4 regions of the Brevibacillus sp. HD3.3A genome follow, and region 4 is predicted to be linked to each of the others. Evidence: riboswitches for the same ligand, from Rfam matches in the RefSeq annotation. Region 4 holds a riboswitch; each other region holds the start of a gene.
What was found. Region 4 has a riboswitch for S-adenosylmethionine ahead of HP435_RS25140 (sugar ABC transporter substrate-binding protein). Riboswitches for the same ligand answer to the same signal wherever they lie in the genome.

Region 1 (5,160 bases), 1.3 Mb from region 4:
ATGAAAGTCGGGATGGTCGGAGAGATCAGCATTTCGCCAAAAGTGGTAATGATCATGCCGGCGATAAAAGCAAAGTAGCTGCCGTGATACATGAGCATGAAGCCGAACCCGAGAGCGTATGCCACCGCGCTTGCCACCAGCTGCGCGGACAAGTTTTGCTGCAGGATGTGCTTGATCCAGGACGTGATGGGCTGACCCGCAAAAATGATGATGCCGTTGATCGTCCACAGCCAACTGAAGGCCGACAGCGGCATGCCCTGCGCCGTAATGTAAGGGGCGACACCCGTGTTCCAGACCATGTTGGAAAAGAAAATACAGGCAGCTCCCAGTGCCATGAACAAGTAAAGCTGGTAGCGCAGAAGCAGGGCAAACGTATTTTTCGCCTCGCCTTGCCGCCGGTTTTCTTTCGCCTGGTCGCCAACCAGCTTGGTGCGAGATATTTTTCATAAGGCTCTTTTCGCAAATTTTGTTGCTATTGCTGTTGTGGAAACGTGTGCTCTATAATGAAAATCAGGAAGTCTATAGGATTTCCATTTACCGTGAATGCACGCTTCGCTTGGTACTATAAATATCAAGCAACTCACGGCTTTTCTAAAAGCAACAATTTCTTAGAAAAGAGCGTTTCATAAAAAGGAAGAAGAACAGCGCAAACAACAGCGTGCTCGTACTGTTGAACAAAAAGGTCAACTGAAAGGAAAAGGTAGCGATGACCCCGGCAAGCGAAGTGCCGATCGCCATGCCGAGATTGTTGCCTACGTAGACGATGTTAAACAGCTCTCGGCGCTGCTCCTTCCAGCGAAAGCCAATAAATGCCTGGATCGCCGGAAAAGAAAGGTTGAAAGTAAAGCCCAAACAGGTCATGAGCACGAGATAGACGGGCCAGCTGCTGATGAACGGAATGGACAGCTGAATCAATCCTTGAAAAAGCAGCGCTCCCACGATGAGACGCTTGGCGCCCAAGCGGTGAAACAGGGAGCCGCCGACGAATTGCCCGGCAATGCCCGCCAAAGACTGGACCATCAAAACAAAGCCGGCTTCGGTCATGGAGCGTTGGAGAATCGTATGTACGTACAAAGTAGTCAACGGCCACATGAAAGCGCTGCCAGCAGAATTGATAAAGCTTGCAACGAGAAAAAACAGGGCTTCCTGCGGGTAACGCTGAAAAAATGCGGATGGAGAAAGCACGACAAGTCACCCCTTGGAAACGAGTATGAAGGTAGTATAAAGAATATTGCAAATTTTGTAAACGTTAAAGTATAAAAAGTTAAGCTACCCAAATAAAGGCTGCTCCACATTGTAAAGATTCGAGTATACTAAACAAGTGGTGAGATGAGTTCAAGTAGATACAGAGAATAAAAGGTGGAGTAGTTCTTTATGCGAATATGGAAACGAGTGTTGCTCCTGATGCTTGTCGTGATTGCCACGACAGCGGGTTATTACGGATACTCCTTTTATGAGTTTGCTCAAAATATCCAGGCTCCTAATGTTGTTACACCTGCCCCGCCGGATGGCGGAGCCGCAACGAAAGCGGCGGAGATACCCGAGTGGGATGGTCAAGAGCGTGTGAACATCTTGCTGATGGGTGTGGATCGCAGGGGAATGAAAAATAACGGGCTTCCCCGTTCCGACTCCATGATGCTGGTCAGTATCGACCCGGCATCCAAGCGTTACGATCTGTTCTCCATTTTGCGGGATACGTATGTGGACATTCCCGGAAATGGCAGCTCGCGTATCAACTCGGCGATTGTAGACGGCGGGCCTGAGCTGGCGATGAAGACGGTCAGCCAGTTTACCGGACTTCCTGTGGATCGCTACGTCATTACCGATTTCGAAGGCTTCAAGGCGCTGATCGACGCAGTGGGCGGCGTCGAGATCGACGTAGAGAAAAACATGTATTACCATGACCCGACAGATAAAGGCGTCTACGATATCAATCTGAAAAAAGGTGTGCAGCAGTTGGATGGCAACAAGGCGTTGCAGTACGTCCGTTTCCGCCATGACGCCACATCCGACTATACGCGCACCGAGCGTCAGCGCAAATTGCTCGCCGCTGTAGCGAGCCAGATGAAGAGCGGCACATCCCTGATCCAGTTGCCGTCCATCCTCAAACAAGTGGCGCCGTACATCCAGACGAACATCAGCTCCATGGACATGCTGAAGCTGTCCGCGCTCGGCTTGAAGCTCGATACGATGCAACCGGGCAACTATCAGCTGCCGCCGATGGGAATGTTCCGGGAATCGCACAAGGCAGGAGCCGTGCTCATTCCCGACGTAGACCAGATTCAGTCGTTCATTCAGGAAAAGCTTGAGCCGCCGACTGAAACGATGCAACAAGAGGACAACAAAACAGACGACAGTACAGACAGCACGCGAATGTAGCGTGCTGTTTTTTTGCATATTTGGGCACACTATCCATGATTTTCTACAGCACAGGCACATTGGGGTGAAGGAGATGGACCAGGAGTTCCTGCATAGATGGTGTTCGCATGGCGGATGCCAAAGTCGTGTACAGCGAGCTTATTCCGAAGCTGAGGGAAATCGATCAGGATAGACTGAATATCGACCATGTCGAAAGGCACTTGGGACTGGGGAAACGAGCAAGGGCATGCGGGACAAGGCGAAGTTGCAATCAGACAAAAAACTTTCAGGCGGGCAAATACGGGTGGCATTGTACAATGAGCACTTTGCGAAAAAAGGCATTGGCAGCATCTCCTCCCGTTACAGCAAAATGATGAAAACGATGGAGGACGCATTGGAAAAGGAAATCGAGAAAGAACTGCAAAAAGTCGTCAAAAAATTGCAGCAACTGGACGTCGATCCGGCGGGATTTGGCATCGTCTACCGTGCCCAGCAGAGGGGATTGAAAGAGATGACGAACCGCGACTGGAGAAAAATTTTCCGGCAGGCGTCTTTTCGTTTTCATGTTCAGGCAACCATTATCCGCAACGGAGTGATGGATTAAAAAAGTTTTTCCTGGGATTGCTATTGACGGGATATTTTCAAAAAGGATATAATCCGGTTTGTATCATGAAAATATGAAAAACGAACATAATATACGTGGAAATCTTTCTTATCAAGAGAGGCGGAGGGACAGGCCCGATGAAGCCCGGCAACCGGTTCATTTTTTCGAAAATGAGCGTCGCGGTGCCAATTCCTACAAGATTGGTTGGATCTTGATAGATGAGAAGGGTGGATGCGAACGTATACATGCGTTGCAGCCCCTTTTTCGTTTATGAAAAAAGGGGCTTTCTGTTTTTCACAAGGCATGTAGACAGATTTTGCTGGGAGGTGGATGCGTTGATTCAATTGCAACAACTGCATAAAAGCTATCAAGTACAAGGCAAGACGATTCCGGCATTGCTCGGGATTGACCTTTCCATAGATAAAGGGGAAATTTACGGGATCATCGGGCATTCCGGTGCGGGGAAAAGTACCCTGATTCGTTGCATCAACCTGTTGGAGCGCCCTACGTCAGGACAAGTCGTTGTCGACGGAGTGGATTTGACCAAGCTCGATGACAGCAAGCTTCAGGAAAAGCGCCGCCAGATCGGGATGATTTTCCAACACTTTAACCTGTTGTCTTCCGCGACCGTAGGCGAGAATGTCGCTTTCCCGCTCAAGCTCGCCAATCGCTCGAAGGCTGAAATCCAGAAAAAAGTGGACGAGCTGCTCAAACTGGTCGGGCTGGAAGCGCATCGGGACAAGTACCCGTCGCAATTGTCCGGCGGTCAGAAGCAGCGCGTAGGCATCGCCCGAGCGCTGGCCAATGATCCGAAAGTGTTGCTGTGCGACGAAGCGACTTCCGCCCTCGATCCGCAGACGACGAACTCGATTCTCGCGCTCTTGCTCGATATCAACCGCAAACTGGGATTGACCATCGTGCTGATCACGCACGAAATGCACGTGATCCGTTCCATCTGCGACCGCGTAGGCGTCATCGATGGCGGAAAAATTGTCGAGTCGGGCGAGGTTCTGGATGTGTTTCTCAAGCCGCAGCATCCGACGACACAGGAATTTGTCGAGCAGGTGGCCGATTCCAGCGAGCTGCGGGAAGCAGTCGCGCACGAAAAGGCGGCAGGAAACCGCACGATTGCCCGCGTCACATTCCTGGGGGAAAAGACGTACCAGCCGATCTTGTTCCAGACGATGCAAGAAACAGGCACGGTGTTCAGCATCTTGCAAGGAACGATTTCCCGCATGAAGGATACGCCGTACGGCCAACTGGTCGTCGAGCTGGAAGGCGATGTCCGTCAAAACGAAAAAACCATCGAGACGTTGCGTCAGCGTGGCTTGGAAGTAGAGGTGATATAGATGGACTGGACTTTGGAAAATGTGGATTGGTCGGAGATCGCCGAGGGAACAATAGATACGCTGACGATGCTTGGCTTCTCGACACTGTTTACCATCCTGATTGGTTTGCCGCTGGGGATTATTTTGTTCCTGACTTCTCGCGGACAGCTTTTGCAAAACCAGGTGTTTTATGCGATTGCCTCATTCGTTGTCAATATACTGCGTTCTGTACCGTTTATCATTTTGATGATCTTGCTGATTCCTGTGACAAAAGTAATTGTGGGTACTTCACTCGGGGTACTCGGAGCGATTCCGCCGCTCGTCATCGGTGCAGCCCCGTTTTTTGCGCGGCTGGTGGAAACCTCGCTGAGAGAGGTGGATCGAGGAGTCATCGAAGCCGCTCAGTCGATGGGAGCCTCCAACTGGCAAATCATCTGGAACGTGCTGCTTCCTGAATCGCGTCCAGGTCTGGTGGCCGGGATTACGATCACGACAGTTGCCCTTGTCTCTTACACCGCGATGTCCGGCGTAATCGGCGGCGGCGGGCTGGGAGATTTGGCAATCCGCTACGGCTACCAACGCTTCCAGACAGATGTCATGATTGTTACAGTGATTATTTTGCTCGTGTTGGTCCAGATCTTGCAGTCGCTGGGGGATCGCCTGGTTATGCGATTCAGCCGCAAGTAAGGTCTTTCCATATAAGCTTTGCAGAACACAGACCAAAAAATAGGGGGAAATCATTTATGAAAAAATTAGTCGTATCTGTACTTTCTACCGTATTGGCATTTTCCTTGGCAGCGTGCGGAAGCAAAACGGAAACAGCTCCAACTCCAACTGAAGGCGGCGCACAAGGCGGACAACAGCAAGAAG
Region 2 (5,160 bases), 1.5 Mb from region 4:
GTGATTGATGTAGCCTGTCGAGGGAGCAAGAGGTGTCTCGTGATTGCTCTATCTAGGGTCTATTTGCGCGGTTAATGCGCCTGTCAAGGGAATTAAGGGTGTATGCCGTTGCGGTAGCCTGTTAATAGACTCAGTGCCCGCCTCGTGATTGAAGTTGCTTGACTGGATCTTTATCAGGACAAGCATATCGCATGCTTGCGCACAACTGCTTTTTAGGTGGCATGGCTGCCAGATTGTAACCGCTGAAAAGGAGGGAGTGGCGTGGTTCAGCTTTTCATATGTCCATGGTGCGGCTATGTTGAAGAAAAAGAAGTGCCAGAGGAAAGCGAAGCAGGAATCGTTACGTGCGCTTGCTGCAACATGGCAGAAGTGGAAAGTGTGTTTGCGCGTGGAAACGGCTGCTTTGCTGAGGGGGTTGCCGTTCTGTCTTCCTGCTTGCGAGTCTTGTCAGCAAACAAAAAGAATTGTGTTGACGAATGCATTGGAATTTCTTAGAATAGGCTCAATAGCAAATCATAGTTCTTATCCAGAGAGGTGGAGGGTCTGGCCCGATGAAGCCCGGCAACCGTTGCTTTTGCGACAAGGTGCCAATTCCTGCGGGACGTTTCGTCTCGATAGATAAGAAGCGGGTGCCTCGTAGCAGTCAAGACGAACCTTCTTCTTAGCGGAGAAGGTTTTTTGATGTATGAAAAAGTGGGAACGAGGCAAACATTTGCCCAATTTCAAAGACAAGAGAGAACTGACATCTAGCAAAGAACAAAAATTCATAGTTTTCTTTATCTAGAGAGGTGGAGGGACTGGCCCGATGAAGCCCGGCAACCGTTACGCAGTTTGTGACAAGGTGCCAATTCCTGCAGGACGAAAATCGTTCTGGGAGATAAGGAGAAGGACCTTGATGCCAAACCTTCTTCTTAGCAAGAAGGTTTTTCTTATTTTTCCAAAACATGACATGAGGTGGTAATAATGAGCGCAGGTGTAATCAAAGTAGGATTGCTGGGATTGGGAACAGTAGGGGGCGGCGTCATCAAAACGATTCGCTCGCAACAGGAGAAGCTGGCGCAGCGGTTGGGCAAACGGATCGAGATTGTCAAAGCATTGGTTCGCGATTCGGAAAAAGAACGGGCGGTTCAGGTTGATCCTGCGCTTTTGACTACCGATTTTGAGGATGTGCTAAAAAGCGATGTGGACATTGTCGTGGAGGTAATGGGCGGTGTCGAGCCTACGTATGATTACGTGCGTGCCCTGATTGAAAAAGGCTGCCATGTGGTAACGGCGAACAAAGAGCTGCTCGCCAAACGCGGCCCTGAGCTTGTCGATCTGGCTAACCAGCATCAGGTGCATCTGGCTTATGAAGCGAGCGTAGCTGGCGGGATTCCGATTTTGAGTGTGCTGCGGCAGTTTTTGCGCACAAATGACATCCAAGGAGTTCGCGGTATTCTCAACGGGACGACGAACTTCATCTTGACGAAAATGGAGGCGGAACAGCTCTCTTATCAGGAAGTGCTGAAGCAGGCGCAGGAGCTGGGCTATGCGGAAGCTGATCCGCGTTCGGATGTGGAAGGTTTCGATGCCATGTACAAATTGTACATTCTCGCGCAGCTTGTGTACGGGGAGTCGTTGCCGCTTGCGGATGTCGTGCGTAAAGGAATCGCCGATTTGTCTGCCGGACACATCCGGATCGCAAGCGAGCTGGGTTACCGGATCAAGCTGATTGCCCAGGCACAAAAAGCCGAGCAAGGCATCCGCCTATCGGTTCAGCCGACTGTGCTGCCCATTGCCCATCCGTTGGCGCAAATCCAGGATGCGTTCAATGCGGTGCAGCTCTCCGGGAACATCGTGGGCGACCTGTTGTTTACGGGCCGGGGTGCAGGCGAACTGCCGACCGCAAGCGCTGTCGTTGAAGATTTGGCTTACTTGTTGACCCAGCCATTTACGCCGCATCCTGTTTGGACAGAAAAAAATGCCGCGGCTCAGTTGGAGCAAGGGCAAGACGAACGGGTGCTGTGTTATTTGGAAGGCTCGTGTATCGCCGCCACACCTGATCGCGTGCTGCATTTCTTGCGGGAGGCTGGCGTGAACGTGACGAAATTGAAGGTGCAATTCGATCTGGGCGGTGTGCTGCGCGCGGGCTTGATCGCTACAGGTATTCGCGCAGAGCATGAGCAAGTGCTGAAAAGTGACTTCGGACTTTCCGTGCGCTGCTTCCCGCTGATCGAATCGGCATAGCTCGCAGTCTGTCTAGATCAGCGCTGATCCTTTCTACTTGCTTTTTTTATCCGAGAGCTGTTGATCGGTATCTGAAGGCCCGTTTTTCTGATTGCCGGGGAAGATGACTTTTTCCCATTTGGTCATGAAATAACTGCAGAGTATAATAAGGCCGATCGCCGATACGGTGATAATCAATCCGGTCATATGTGCCGCCTCCTTTTCGCTGGAAAAAGTGGTTCTACTATGGTCTACGAAAGCAATATGGAAAAGTTTCGCCAAAAAAGGCAACGGGCACGCCTCATTTATCATGAGCGTGCCTGTACGTGACCATCGGCTTCAATCTGAACGTTTTCCGACAGTGATTCGATTCGTTGCAGAAGCGCTGCCCCATCCGTGTCATTCATCGGTACCGCTCGTCCCAGCTCGGCATGGAACGGGAGCATCGTCAGTTCACAGGAAGCGTCTTTTGTGCAGCTTGCTTGCAGTACCATCGTCTGCCACGTTTTTGGCTCCGTCGAGCGGGTGAAAATGAAATTGCCCAAACTGTAGGCAATCCACTTGCCGTTGTAGCGTTCAAAGCCTTGCAGGACGTGAGGATGACCACCGACGATCAAGTCTGCTCCTGCGTCAATGTAAGCTTTGGCCAATTCTTTTTGGTGATCGACGGGAAAGTCTTCCCGTTCCTTGCCCCAATGGGCGATCACGACGACGAGATCAGCGTGTGCCTTTGCTTGTTGAATCGCTTGGACGGCTTTGGCGGAATCATAGGAGCCAGCCAGTCCAGGCTGTTTCTCCGTGGCGAACCAGCTGACTTCGGGAATGACCCGGCTGAATCCGAGCAAGGCGAGCTTGATGCCGTTTCGCTCCACCACGACGGGAGTGAAGGCTTCCACAGAGTCTTTGCCGCCGCCGAGGTAAGCGATCCCGTTTTTGGCAAGCGCGTCAAACGTGTCGAGCAATCCGGCCACGCCCTGATCCATCGAATGGTTGTTTGCCAGGTTGACCGCATCGATCCCTGCTGCTTTCATCGCAGGCGCAGCCAAAGGAGAGGACTTGTAAACGTATTGTTTGTTGTCGGCAGGCGTGCCTTTTGTGGTAAGTGGCGTCTCCAGATTGGCTATGGTAAAGTCATCCTGCAAAAACAGGGAACGGACGTGCGTGAACGGGTAGTCGTAGCCTTTTTCGAGCAACGTTTTTTCCACATTTCCGGACATCATCACATCTCCGACGAAGGTCAGCCGGACAGTCGGCTCGTGGGCAACAGCCGGAGGTGGTGCGGAATCGTGTTCAGGGGAGGCGGAATGGCTTCCCAGCTTGTCGAAAGCGAAGTAAATCCCTGAGCAAAGGATGACGAGCAGACTGAACAAGAGCGTTTGCTTCGCCATCCTTTGCCACTTCTTTTGTCGTTGTTTTCGCCGGATGTGCTTTAGGCTTTGCTGCGTCTGATTCATTATGCTCCTTTCAACGGTAACGAAAAATGGGTGAATTTGTTATTATAGAGCTAATACGAAAAGGGGCGAAAAAAGATGCAGCTTTCCTTCGATCATCTGGTTCATTTCGTGCACCGTCCCCCTGGAGAGGCTGCCCGGCTTTTTCAGGAAGCAGGCTTTCACGCTGTCGCGGGCGGACGTCATACCCATTGGGGAACATGGAACAGTCTCAGCTACTTGGGACTATCTTATGTGGAGTTTTTGGCGGTGGAGGAGGCAGCTGTCGCCAAGCAATCCGACAATCCGCTCATCCGGCAACTGGTCTGGGAGGCGAATCGCGGTGAGGGACTTGGGCAAATTGCCCTGCGCACTCGGCAAATGGACGCGTGGGTAGAGCGATTTCAGTCACTTGGTCTCAAAGTGACAGGGCCGGTAGCGGGCAGCCGCACGCGAGACGACGGGAAGATTTTGCAGTGGCGCATGCTGTTTGCCGAAGACCCGCACAGTGCGAGACAAATGCCGTTTCTGATTGAATGGAGCGAGACAGACGAGGAGCGCAAAGCCGATTTGACACAGCGCGGCATCATCGCTCCGCATCCAAATGGCGCGACGGAGCTGCAAGCGGTTGGTTATGCTGTTTCCGATCTGGAAGCGGCAGCAGCGGATTGGACGCGGTGGTTCGGCTTGCCGAGCCAAGCAGTGTTCGACGATGAGCAAATGGGCGCTCGTTGCCTGACGCTTGCTTTACCTGGCGGAAATATCGTGCTGTGTGAACCGCAGCAGGATGGATCGGCCAAGCGGATGCTGCAATCGCGCGGAGAGCGTCCTTTTTTTGCAAGAGTAGGCGCGGCAAAAGCGCTTCACGAATCGCACTCCATTTGTGGCGGGACGTACCTGATTTGAATTTGCTAGAAAGTAACGAGGGGCAAAGCAAGAAAATGGCGCAAAGGAGGCGAGCTTGTGACATCACCCAAGCATTCTTTGTCCGCTGCGGCGATTATCGTCAATGATCGCAACGAAGTGCTGCTGATCAAAGGGCCGAGACGGGGCTGGGAAATGCCCGGCGGAAAGGTGGAGCAAGGGGAGTCCATCCGCGAAGCAGCGATCAGGGAAACGAAGGAAGAATGCGGCTTGGACATTGAAGTGACGAAATTTTGCGGCGTGTTTCAAAATGTCAGCAAGTCGATCTGCAACGCCCTGTTTCTCGCCAGACCGATCGGCGGAAAACTAATCACAACGCCTGAGTGTCTGGAGTCGGGCTTCTTTCCGATCGAGGAAGCTTTGCAAAAGGTGACCTGGAGCAATTTCAGACAGCGCATCTCTTTATGTTTGCAGGAGGAAAAGCATCCGTTTTACGTGGAGTTTTAGGGCAAACGGGCAAGTGTAGGTCGTAGTGAAAAGAGCGGGCGAAATCAATCAGCAGGCAAAAAGCTGTCCGAACAGGGACGGCTTTTTTGTTTTGAGAAAAAAGTGAGTGTGTTTGCTCATTCACGGCGGGCCTTAGAGCTTTTTGCAACTGATT
Region 3 (5,160 bases), 280 kb from region 4:
GAAGAAGGAGAGCAGCAACCACGGGAACTCGACGCGCTGGACGAGGGCGGGCACAGCCAGCTTTCCGAAGCGAAGCAGAGGGCGATTGTCCGGCGGGGAAAATGGAAAAATCGCTTGCTCAGTTCCGTGTACGCTTTTGCCATCCCGTTTGTAATTGGCGTGGTATTTCTGGGCGTCAACGGATGGGTAGGGTCGTCGATGCACGATGATCTGCACCGGGTAGCGAAGGACATGGTCAATTTTACGCAGCCGGGTGTCAGCGTGGGCAGCAGCGGCGCGCAGGTGGGACTGCTGTACGGCAGCATCCAGATGGAGCTTCGCGAGCGAGTAGGGGCGGACATCAAAAACGCAGGCCGCTTTGAAAGCACCAACGTGTTGTGGAACGTCAACGCCAAGCCGCAATGGACCAACGGAGTGAGGGAGCAAAAGCTGTTTTTCCGCTATCCGCTTCAAAGCGGGCAAAAACCGGACGCAGACGAACTGGCGCATTGGCGCACGCCAGCCTGGACGACTTTGGAGAAGCTCCCCGAAGGAACCGTTGCCCAGTTGGCTGTCTCTTTTGCTGATTTTTTGACGTACGAGCAGTATTATGAGCGAATCTCCCGCTACATCAGCTCCGCCAACCAGGATACGGTCTGGTTGGCAGTGGACACCGGAGTGGAAGCCAGGCACGAAGACCAAAAAGACGGCTACCTGCTCTTGGGGCCGGGAGAAGCATGGGGATTTGCGGAGCACGAGCTGAATTACGGAGCGGCTCCGATTCAGGTCAACGGAGAAGGAAGCCGACGGATGGCAGCCTTTTTGGGGGAAATGGCCTACCTTGTCGAGCAAAAAAGCCTCGCGCGCGACATGGGACAATATTTGGTCTCGCGAAGCGATCCGCAAGTCGAGGAGCGCTATCGCTACTTGCAGGAAAAAGGCGTTCGCCTCTACGGAGCAGTCCTGACCGGACCGACGAAGGAACTGCTCAAACTCAAGGATGAGAAGTCGATTACCGCTGCCTTTGTCGGCCAAATTGACTGGTGGAACTGGGATCGCCCGGCTGCTTCCGGCACTCAGCACGTCTGGTAGGAGAGAAGCGCGGTTTGCGAAAAAAGGGTGTTGACATCGTGGAACGGCAGGTTGTATGATTCAAACTAAATCAAAACCGCATACGTTTGGATACCTTATCCAGAGAAGGTGGAGGGACTGGCCCGATGATACCCGGCAACCGACACGACGCTATTTCAACGCGAGCAGCGGCTGAAACAAAAAGCGACGTGCACGGTGCTAATTCCTGCAGAAACAAAAGTGGTCTGGAAGATAAGGGGGACATGACACGTTTATTATACGTGGCGACAGCGACCTCTTTTCTTCGGGAAAGAGGTCTTTTTTGTGCGTTTGGACACGGATTCCTGACCATTTTGTCATTCCGTTCGAGATAGAGAAAAAAACGATTTGTGAGGGGAGTAATCAATCATGGCATACCGCGCATTGACTGAGCAGGAAGCAGTAGAGTACGTAAAAGGCTTGCCGGGTCTGTTTACAGAAGGAGCAGAGCTGACCAGCCGCGAAATCGGTGACGGGAATCTGAACCTCGTGTTCGATATCCAGGAGCCGGCTACCGGAAAAAAAGTCATCGTGAAGCAAGCGTTGCCGTTTGCGAGAGTCGTGGGAGAATCATGGCCGCTGACGATTGACCGTGCCCGCATCGAGAGTGAAGCGCTCCGCATCCAGCACAAATACGTGCCTGACCTGGTGCCGGAAGTATACCACTTCGATCAGGAGCTGGCGCTGACGGTGATGGAGAACGTAGGCGACCACGTCATCATGCGCAAAGGCTTGATTGAGGGCAAGCGCTACCCGCTTTTTCCGAAGCAGATCGGACGTTTTCTCGCGCAAACCTTGTTCTACACATCCGATTTGGGGGCGCATCCGTACGACAAAAAAGCGCTAGTCGGAACATTCATAAATCCGGAATTATGCAAAATCACAGAAGATCTCGTCTTTACCGACCCGTATGAAAATGCGCCGACCAACGACTTTAACCCGCTGATCCGCAAAGAAGTAGAGGCCATCTGGAACAACAAGCCGCTCAAGCTGGAAATCGCCAAGCTGAAATTCGATTTCCTGACTCGCGCAGAAGCACTTTTGCACGGCGATTTGCACACAGGCAGCATCTTCATCACCGAGAGCAGCCTGAAAGCGATCGACCCCGAATTTGCCTACTACGGGCCGATCGGTTTTGACATCGGTGCCGTTATCGCCAACCTGCTGCTCAACTACGCCGGTCAGCACGGCTTGCAAAATGACCAAGGAGAACGCGACTCCTACCGCGAATACTTACTGGAAACGGTTGAAGATGTCTGGAACGAATTTGTTTCCCAGTTTGTCCAGCTCTGGCACAAGCAGGCTAAAGAACGCAGCGCTCATGTCGAGGGCTTGTGGCAAAGCTACGTGAAACGACTGATTCAGGATACGGCAGGCTATGCCGGATGCAAAATTTTGCGCCGTGTGATCGGCCTGGCAGGAGTGGCTGATCTGAATGCCATCGCAGACGCCGAAAAACGCGCCGAAGCAGAACGACTGGCGCTGGCGATCGGGGAAGCGCTGATTCTCGGACGCAACGACATTGAGGAATCGACAGACATCACGGACATCGTCCGCAACGTAACCGCACGCTACTATCAGGAGGCAACGACAGTATGACAACCAGTACACAAACAACGCCAGTCAAGTGGGAAGACGACGTACTCGTCTTGCTTGATCAGACGCGTTTGCCAGTAGAAACGATTTATTTGCAGCTGACGACCGCCGAACAAGTATGGGGCTCGATTCGCCGCCTGGAAGTGCGCGGAGCACCGGCAATCGGCATGGCCGCCGCCTACGGACTGTATTTGGGAATCCGCGGCAGCGAAGCGCAAACGTATGAACAGTTTTGGCAAGAGCTGAACAGCCAGGCAGACTATTTGGGAACGTCCCGGCCAACTGCTGTGAATCTGTTCTGGGCGCTTGACCGGATCAAAGCACGCGTGCAACAAAACTCCGCCTTGCCCGTTGACGAGCTGAAAAAAGCTGTGCTCGACGAAGCACTGGCGATTCAAAAAGAAGACGCAGAAGTATGTCGCACGATCGGCGAACATTTGCTGACGCTGTTGCAAGACGGCATGGGCGTGCTTACACACTGTAATCCGGGTGCGCTGGCTACTGCTGCATACGGTACGGCTACCGCTCCTTTCTATTTGGCAAAAGAACGCGGGTGGGATTTGAAAGTATACGCCGACGAGACGCGCCCCGTATTGCAAGGCGCTCGCCTGACCGCCTATGAATTGCAGCAGGCTGGGATTGATGTCACCTTGATTTGCGACAACATGGCAGCTATGGTCATGTCGCAAGGCAAAGTGCAGGCCGTTGTCGTGGGAACAGACCGTGTAGCGGCCAACGGCGACGTCGCCAACAAAATCGGCACGTATGGAGTAGCCGTTTTGGCAAAAGCGCATGGCATTCCTTTCTATGTAGCGGCGCCGCTGTCCTCTGTCGATCTGGCGACGGCGACAGGTGCGGAAATTCCGATCGAGGAACGTCCGGCAGAAGAGATCACACACGGCTTGGGCAAACAGGTAGCACCGGATGATATCAAGGTGTACAATCCGGCGTTTGACGTGACGCCTGCCCAGTACATTACCGCGATTGTGACAGAGACGGGCATTTTCAAGCCGGAAGAGATCGCGAAAAGCAAACAATAGTCCGTCGTATCAGGAGCGTCTGCCTTTTTATGGCGGGCGCTTTTTTTCAGGAATAGATCGTCTGATTCTTGCTAAATTATGGAACCAGCCGCATAATCGAGCGTAAGAAGTTGCTTGCCCGTTGAAAGCGAATGAGAAGGAGGAGCGGTTATCATGAGAACGATCCCGATTTCCGAAGAAGCATTTCTCAAACAGTTGGAGTTGTCGGATGCCAGCGAAATGTTTTGGCTCACCGATACGAACCGATCCTACCTCAAAGAGTGGCTGCCTTGGCTGAATTACACGAAGTGCGAGGATGACACGAGCTATTTCATCCAAAGAACGATTCAACAGTATGACGACAATCAAGGGATTCACTACGGAATCTGGTATAACGGTCGGATGGCCGGGACTCTCGGTGTGCACAATCTGGACTGGATCAACAAGAAGACATCACTGGGCTATTGGCTTGGCGCCGGCTTTCAGGGCAAGGGGCTGATGACCAAAGCAGTGGCGGCGTATATGGATCACCTTGTTTTCGGTTCATGGAACTTGGAGAAAATCACGATTCAGGCGGCGACAGGCAATTCGAAAAGCAGAGCGATCCCCGAGAGACTCGGCTTTCAACTGGAGGGAATCCTGCGGCGCAATGAGTTTTTGTATGACCATTTTGTCGACCATGCCGTGTACAGCATGTTGAAGGAAGAATGGCAGGAAAGAGCCAGACAAAAAAGGTAGATTGACAAAGAAAATTCAGTCAATTACGATGAAGGAAGCAAAAAGGGGCTGCGCGATTCGCACGCCCTTTTTTGCTCGATAAAAAGAGGTGATTAGCTTGAAGACACTCAAGGAGCTATCCTGGTTTTTTCGTGCCCACTGGAAGCGGTACACGATCGGCATAGCCTTTTTGTTTTTCATCGACATTTTGATGCTCTGGCCGCCGCGGCTGATCGGCGAGACTGTCGACGCGATGCGCAACAGCTCTTTGACTGCCCAAGACTTGACGCGGACAGTCACGATTTTGCTCGCGCTTGGGGTCGGGCTGTACGCGATGCGCTTTGCCTGGAGGTATTTGCTGAACGGCGGCGCGTTGATTTTGGAGCGAACTTTGCGAGAGCGGCTTTTCGGGCATTTGACCCGGATGACGCCGTCTTTTTACCATCGCAAGCGCAGCGGTGATTTGATGGCTGTGGCAACCAACGACATTCCCGCCATCGAGCAGACGGCGAGTACCGGAGTGCTCACGCTGGTCGATTCGTTGTTCATGACGCTTTTGACGCTCGGAGTCATGGTGACCGCGATCGACTGGAAGCTGACGCTCGCCGCTTTGATTCCGATGCCTTTTTTGGCCTGGTCGACTGCCTATTACGGCCGCTTGCTGCATGAGCGCTTTTACTTGGCGCAGGAAGCGTTCGGCGAGATGAACGATCACGTCCAGCAGTCGATTTCCGGCGTG
Region 4 (5,160 bases):
ACAATCCCGACAATCTCGCCTTCGCGAACGCTCAAATCGGCGCGGCGAACCTTGCCGCCAACCACTCCCGCAGCTTCCAGAAGCACCCCGCCTACAGGCACTTCGACTTTCGGGAACTCTTCCTCGAAGCTTTTGCCCAGCATGTTGCCGATGACCTCATCCATCGTCGTGTGGGACGTCTCGCTCGTCACGATCAGTTGACCGTCCCGCATGATCGTGATTCGGTCGCATATCTCAAAAATTTCCGGCAGGCGATGGGAAATGTAAATAATCCCGACACCCGCTTTTTTCAACTGGTCAATGATGAGAAACAGCCGCTCGCTCTCCTTCGTGCTCAACGGAGCTGTCGGTTCGTCAAAAATGACGTACTTCGCTTTTTGCACGGTCGCGCGGGCAATCAGGATCAGTTGCTTTTCGGACAGCGTACATTCCTCGACGAGCATGCGCACAGGGATGGAAAAGCCGAAGCTCTGCAAAATGCTTTCCGCTTCCTTGTGCAAGCTCGGCCAGTTCATGAATCCTTTGCGGCCTGCCGAGACAATCTGATCGAGCAAAATGTTTTCCGTCACGCTCAAGTACGGGATCAGCGCCGTATCCACTTCCTGGTACACGCACTGGATGCCTAAAGCTTTCGCATCCTGGGGCGATTGGATCGACACCTCTTTGCCGTCAATCGTGATGCTCCCCCCGTCAGACTGATACGCGCCCGTCAAAATTTTCATCAAGGTACTTTTCCCCGCTCCATTCGCTCCTAAAAGCGCATGAACCTCGCCAGCCTTGACCTCAAAATCGACCGAACGCAGCGCAGGAACGCCGGAGAACTGCTTCACAATCCCTTTCATCTGCAAGCTGGACACTTTTCGCCCCCCCCTTAAATAAGCAAGATTCCCGTTGACTGATCAACGGGAATAGCCAAATCAACCAGCTTTATATGCTTACTTGCCCCACTCTTTCACGTACTGGGACAAGTCGCCCATTGTCACTTTTTTGTCCTTAGGCAAATCTTCTTGTTTCACCAGCACCGGATTCAGCTTCACGCTGTCTGGCACTTGCTCGCCTTTGATTTTTTGGAAAATAGCCGCTGCGTGAGTGCGTCCGATGTTCGATGGATCTACGGCTGCAGTCGCTGCCCATGGCGAATTTGCTTCCTGGATCAGTTGCAGGTCTTCATCACTCAGGTCGATGCCGTATACTTTGATTTCTGTGCGGCCTGCTTGCAAGATCGCACGGGTTGCCCCTTTGGCAAATTCATCCCAAGATGCCCATACAGCCGTGATGTCGCCTTTGTTCGGATATTTTTTCAGGATGGCTTCCATCTGTGCTTGGGTATCCAGCGCCGTGTTGTTTGTCGCGGAACCGAAAGCGGCGACTTCCTTGATATCCGGATATTTTTTCAGGAACGCTTCATAAGTCACCTGACGTTTTTCCATCGGGGCAAAGCCTGCCACCCAAATTTTCACGATGTTGCCTTTGCCGCCGGAATCTGCCGCCAGCTTTTCCAGGCTCAGCTCTGCCAGCTTGTTGTCGTCTTGCTCAACAATCGGCACGCCAGGCAGCTTGATGTCTGTGTCGAACAGAACGACCGGGATTTTTTTGTCGACAGCTTTTTGCGTACCTTGTTGCAACGCTTCCGCTGTACCGTGGTCGATCAGGATGCCGTCGAAGTTTTGGTTGACCGCAGCGTCAAGATTCGACGCCATTTTCGACAAATCCGTATCTGCGTTGAATACTGTCAGCTCTCCGCCGTTTTTCTCGACTTCCTGCTTCACACCGTTAATGTATTGAGCCGAAAACGTTCCTACATTTTGGCGCATGATCAGGGCAATCCGCTTCGCTTTTTCGCCGGAAGCGCCGTTTGCCGCCGTGTTTTTCGTATCGGCTCCGCCGCCGCACGCGGTCAAGGCCACCGATACTGCCAGTACGAGTGATGTGATAAGGCCCAGTTTCTTTTTCATCGAAAAATCCCCCTTTTTCTTTGTTCCTTGTTGTGCTGCAAGCTGAGGAGGCGACGACCTTCCCTTTCCAAAAGGAAAAGCCTCTTTCAACAGATGAAAGAGGCTTGATCGACAAGATTCGCGCCTCTTATCTGTCAGGTATCGCTACCTGTTGGAGTTAGCACCTTGGCTCGCAAGACATTGATCTTGCCAGCTAGGTTGCCGGGCGTCATAGGGCCATTCCCTCAGCCTTCTCTGGATAAGAGTAGTTATTATTTTCGAAACCTTTGTATTAGTATATAGAGACTATAATCCGTGTTTTACCCATCTGTCAACTAGGTTTTTAAAACTTTTCTCCTTTAAATTTATTCCGTCGGCGCGTCCAAATTTTGGAGGAATCGTGTAGGCTCTTGTCGAAATATCGTAGATTGAAGCAGCCATGCAAATTTGCGATGGGGATGTCCGATGATTCTACTAAAAGAAGTAATTTTGCAGATGTTTTTTGCTCTGACGCCATTTGTCCTGTTCAATATTTATTACCGCGACCGAATGCGCAATTACAGCCGCGCTTTCATTCTTGTGACCAGCTCGATTTGCATGTTTCTGGCCATGACCTTCGCGACCAGCGTCTCGGAAGGCGTGATTTTCGATATCAGGCACATCATCGTATTTTTTGCCCTAGTCTATGGGGGAGTGCGGATCGCGCTGGTCTTGCTGATCGAGTCCGCGCTATACCGCTATTATTTGGGTGGTGAAGGCATCTGGCTCGCGCTGCTTGCCCTGGTTGTCACCTTTTCCATCTCCCTCCTGATGTATCGGCGTTACAAAGCCAGTTATCGGAAAACACTGTATATTTTTTTGACGGGCGCGCTCTTTTCCCTGGTAGCTTTGGGGTTGACCTATCTATACTTTCCCACCTATGTATCCCATCATCCTGCCTACTACTTGTTCGTGATCCCCGTTCAAAACTTTGTCGGAATTTGGCTTTTGTTGTCGCTATTTAGCAAGTGCGTATCCGACAAAGAACTGTTTATTCGACACGCCCAAAATGAAAAAATCGAAACGATGAGCCATGTCGCCGCATCGCTTGCTCACGAGGTGAGAAATCCGCTCACAGCGGTCAAAGGATTTTTGCGCCTGATCCAGGAAAATCCTGAAAATATTACGAAAACCGATCAGTACATCCGCATCAGCATGGACGAAATCCAGCGGACGGAAGCGATCCTGACCGAGTATCTCGCTTTGTCCAAGCCGCTCAAGGAGCGCACCGAGCTAATCAACGTATGCGACCAGCTTTACGTCGTGCGGGAAGTCATGCTGCCTTTTGCCAATATGCACAATGTCGAGCTGGAGCTGCAAGCTTATGAAAAGCCTGTCACGATCCTGGCCAATCCCGACGAGTTCAAACAAGTCTTGGTCAACTTCATCAAAAATGCGATCGAAGCTTGTGAGGAGACGGTCAACGGCAAAGTGTCCCTCTCGCTGTTCATTGAGAAAAGCAACGCCATGCTGATCATCAAAGACAACGGCATCGGGATGGACGAAGGCCAGATCAAACGCCTCGGGTCCATTTATTTCTCGACGAAAACAAGCGGAACCGGTCTCGGGCTTACGTACTCCTATCACGTCATCCACGCGTTCGGCGGGTCGGTAAGCGTGTCCAGCAAGCCAAAAGTCGGCACCAAATTCACGATCACGTTTCCGTATCACGCGCAACCCTAGCCGTCAGTCGAGTGATCTGGGCTTAAACGAGCGACCTGGTCATGAATACTTGCTCGGCCATCACCTCAAAACCTGCCCTTTGCAAAATACGGATGGCCATTTCGTTGGAAACTGGCAAATTGACCGTGAGGCGATACAGCTCCTTGTCCCATGGCGAAAACACATGGGCAAGAGCACTTCTGACAATCGCCTCCCGGTCGGCCCGTTCCGGCCTTGCCTCACACTGAAACAGCAAAGCTGTCGTTTGTTTTCCGTTTTCAAAAATCCGTCTGTACAAGGCATAGCCGATTACTTGTTTGTTCTCATCGCGGACGAGTACCGCTTGCTTGTTCTCAATCGTTCTCCACTGAATATCCCAAAGCGGTTTGGTCCAAAAGTCCAATGAATACACGTCATCCGGCATGCCTTCAAGCAATTCGTAGGACGGACTTGCTTCCTTTTGCAAAGCGGAAAGCACGCCTTCTTCTGTGGAAGACGCCTCGACGTTTTTCAGCGAAGTTGGATGTGACCGCTTGTGGTCATGAGCTTTTTGTTCCAGAAAAATCGACTGGTCACAGACGGCGAAGCCTATTTTCTCGTACAAGGCTATCGCCCTGTCGTTCTCCCGAATGGCGACCAGCGCCGCAAGCTGTACACCCTGCTCCCGATATATTTGCAAAGTCGCTTCCATCAAGGCTTGGCCGACTCCGCTCCGCCTATGCTCCGGCGCTACCCCTGTCCCACCATTCCACCCAACTTTTTGCCCGTCCCGCTCCCAAATTCCATTCAGTACAATTCCGGCAGGCTCGCCGTTTACAAACGCAACCAGCGAATGCGTTGGCGACAACTCTTCTTTCCCCATTTTCCAGATGAGCGTGTCCGCCGTCTTCGACTGATCGAAAAAGTACCCGGAAAACCCTCTGTTGTAAGCTAAAACAGTCTCTGCCACCGTACATTGCTCCATTGATTTCAAAACCAGCACAGCCATTCCTCCTCGGCTTGGATGACATACGCGTTTATTTTATCAAATAATTTTAAATTGATAAAATATTTTTGATTAAAGGATTTGCAAGCGAGTATCTTCGGCCGTAAGAAAACACCAGCGGCCTCTTCCGGCTTTTTTCTTGCTCAGCCAAATAGTCGCAGGCAAAAGGAAATGTTACATAGAAAAGACCGCCTGACCAAACCGTTCTGTCAAGCGATCCGTGACGATCCTTCCGCATGTTTGATTGCTCTGTTCCCTTTTTCTAATGATGAACGGGCGGCACTTGTTGCTCGTTCTTCGGATGTTTTTCAAAAAACAGCAAATCGTTTTGCCGGTTCAATGTAGCTAAAAATACTTGCTCAACCGCGACGCCGCTTTTATGTAGCTCCTGCAAAAGCCAGTTTTCATCCCGCTCGCGATAGGTCAACACTTCTGCGCATATTTTCCCCTCGATAATCACAGGCAAGGAAATGCCTGTCGAAGCCGTCTTGATTTGCAAATCTTGTCTCGTCACGGTCTGCTGTGCCGATTTTTTCAAGA

Region 1: another riboswitch for S-adenosylmethionine. It lies ahead of HP435_RS02855 (methionine ABC transporter ATP-binding protein); the one in region 4 lies ahead of HP435_RS25140 (sugar ABC transporter substrate-binding protein).
Region 2: another riboswitch for S-adenosylmethionine. It lies ahead of HP435_RS17805 (homoserine dehydrogenase); the one in region 4 lies ahead of HP435_RS25140 (sugar ABC transporter substrate-binding protein).
Region 3: another riboswitch for S-adenosylmethionine. It lies ahead of mtnK (S-methyl-5-thioribose kinase); the one in region 4 lies ahead of HP435_RS25140 (sugar ABC transporter substrate-binding protein).

What each region holds. Positions count from the first base shown of each region.
Region 1 covers NZ_CP085874.1:528,420-533,579, forward strand. Annotated here, with positions in the region: gene HP435_RS02835 (MFS transporter) at 1-335, opposite strand, end outside; gene HP435_RS02840 (MFS transporter) at 592-1,185, opposite strand; gene HP435_RS02845 (LCP family protein) at 1,375-2,379, shown strand; gene HP435_RS02850 (Ger(x)C family spore germination C-terminal domain-containing protein) at 2,663-2,962, shown strand; SAM riboswitch class I at 3,068-3,187, shown strand; gene HP435_RS02855 (methionine ABC transporter ATP-binding protein) at 3,298-4,311, shown strand; gene HP435_RS02860 (methionine ABC transporter permease) at 4,312-4,977, shown strand; gene HP435_RS02865 (MetQ/NlpA family ABC transporter substrate-binding protein) at 5,034-5,160, shown strand, end outside.
Region 2 covers NZ_CP085874.1:3,855,222-3,860,381, reverse strand. Annotated here, with positions in the region: SAM riboswitch class I at 520-625, shown strand; SAM riboswitch class I at 774-884, shown strand; gene HP435_RS17805 (homoserine dehydrogenase) at 964-2,226, shown strand; gene HP435_RS17800 (hypothetical protein) at 2,260-2,412, opposite strand; gene HP435_RS17795 (CapA family protein) at 2,514-3,659, opposite strand; gene HP435_RS17790 (VOC family protein) at 3,735-4,541, shown strand; gene HP435_RS17785 (NUDIX hydrolase) at 4,599-5,006, shown strand.
Region 3 covers NZ_CP085874.1:5,091,671-5,096,830, reverse strand. Annotated here, with positions in the region: gene HP435_RS23815 (anti-sigma factor) at 1-1,071, shown strand, start outside; SAM riboswitch class I at 1,164-1,309, shown strand; gene mtnK (S-methyl-5-thioribose kinase) at 1,459-2,688, shown strand; gene mtnA (S-methyl-5-thioribose-1-phosphate isomerase) at 2,685-3,725, shown strand; gene HP435_RS23800 (GNAT family N-acetyltransferase) at 3,879-4,442, shown strand; gene HP435_RS23795 (ABC transporter ATP-binding protein) at 4,540-5,160, shown strand, end outside.
Region 4 covers NZ_CP085874.1:5,371,019-5,376,178, forward strand. Annotated here, with positions in the region: gene HP435_RS25135 (sugar ABC transporter ATP-binding protein) at 1-857, opposite strand, end outside; gene HP435_RS25140 (sugar ABC transporter substrate-binding protein) at 936-1,955, opposite strand; SAM riboswitch class I at 2,080-2,200, opposite strand; gene HP435_RS25145 (ATP-binding protein) at 2,400-3,656, shown strand; gene HP435_RS25150 (GNAT family N-acetyltransferase) at 3,679-4,617, opposite strand; gene HP435_RS25155 (DUF421 domain-containing protein) at 4,883-5,160, opposite strand, start outside.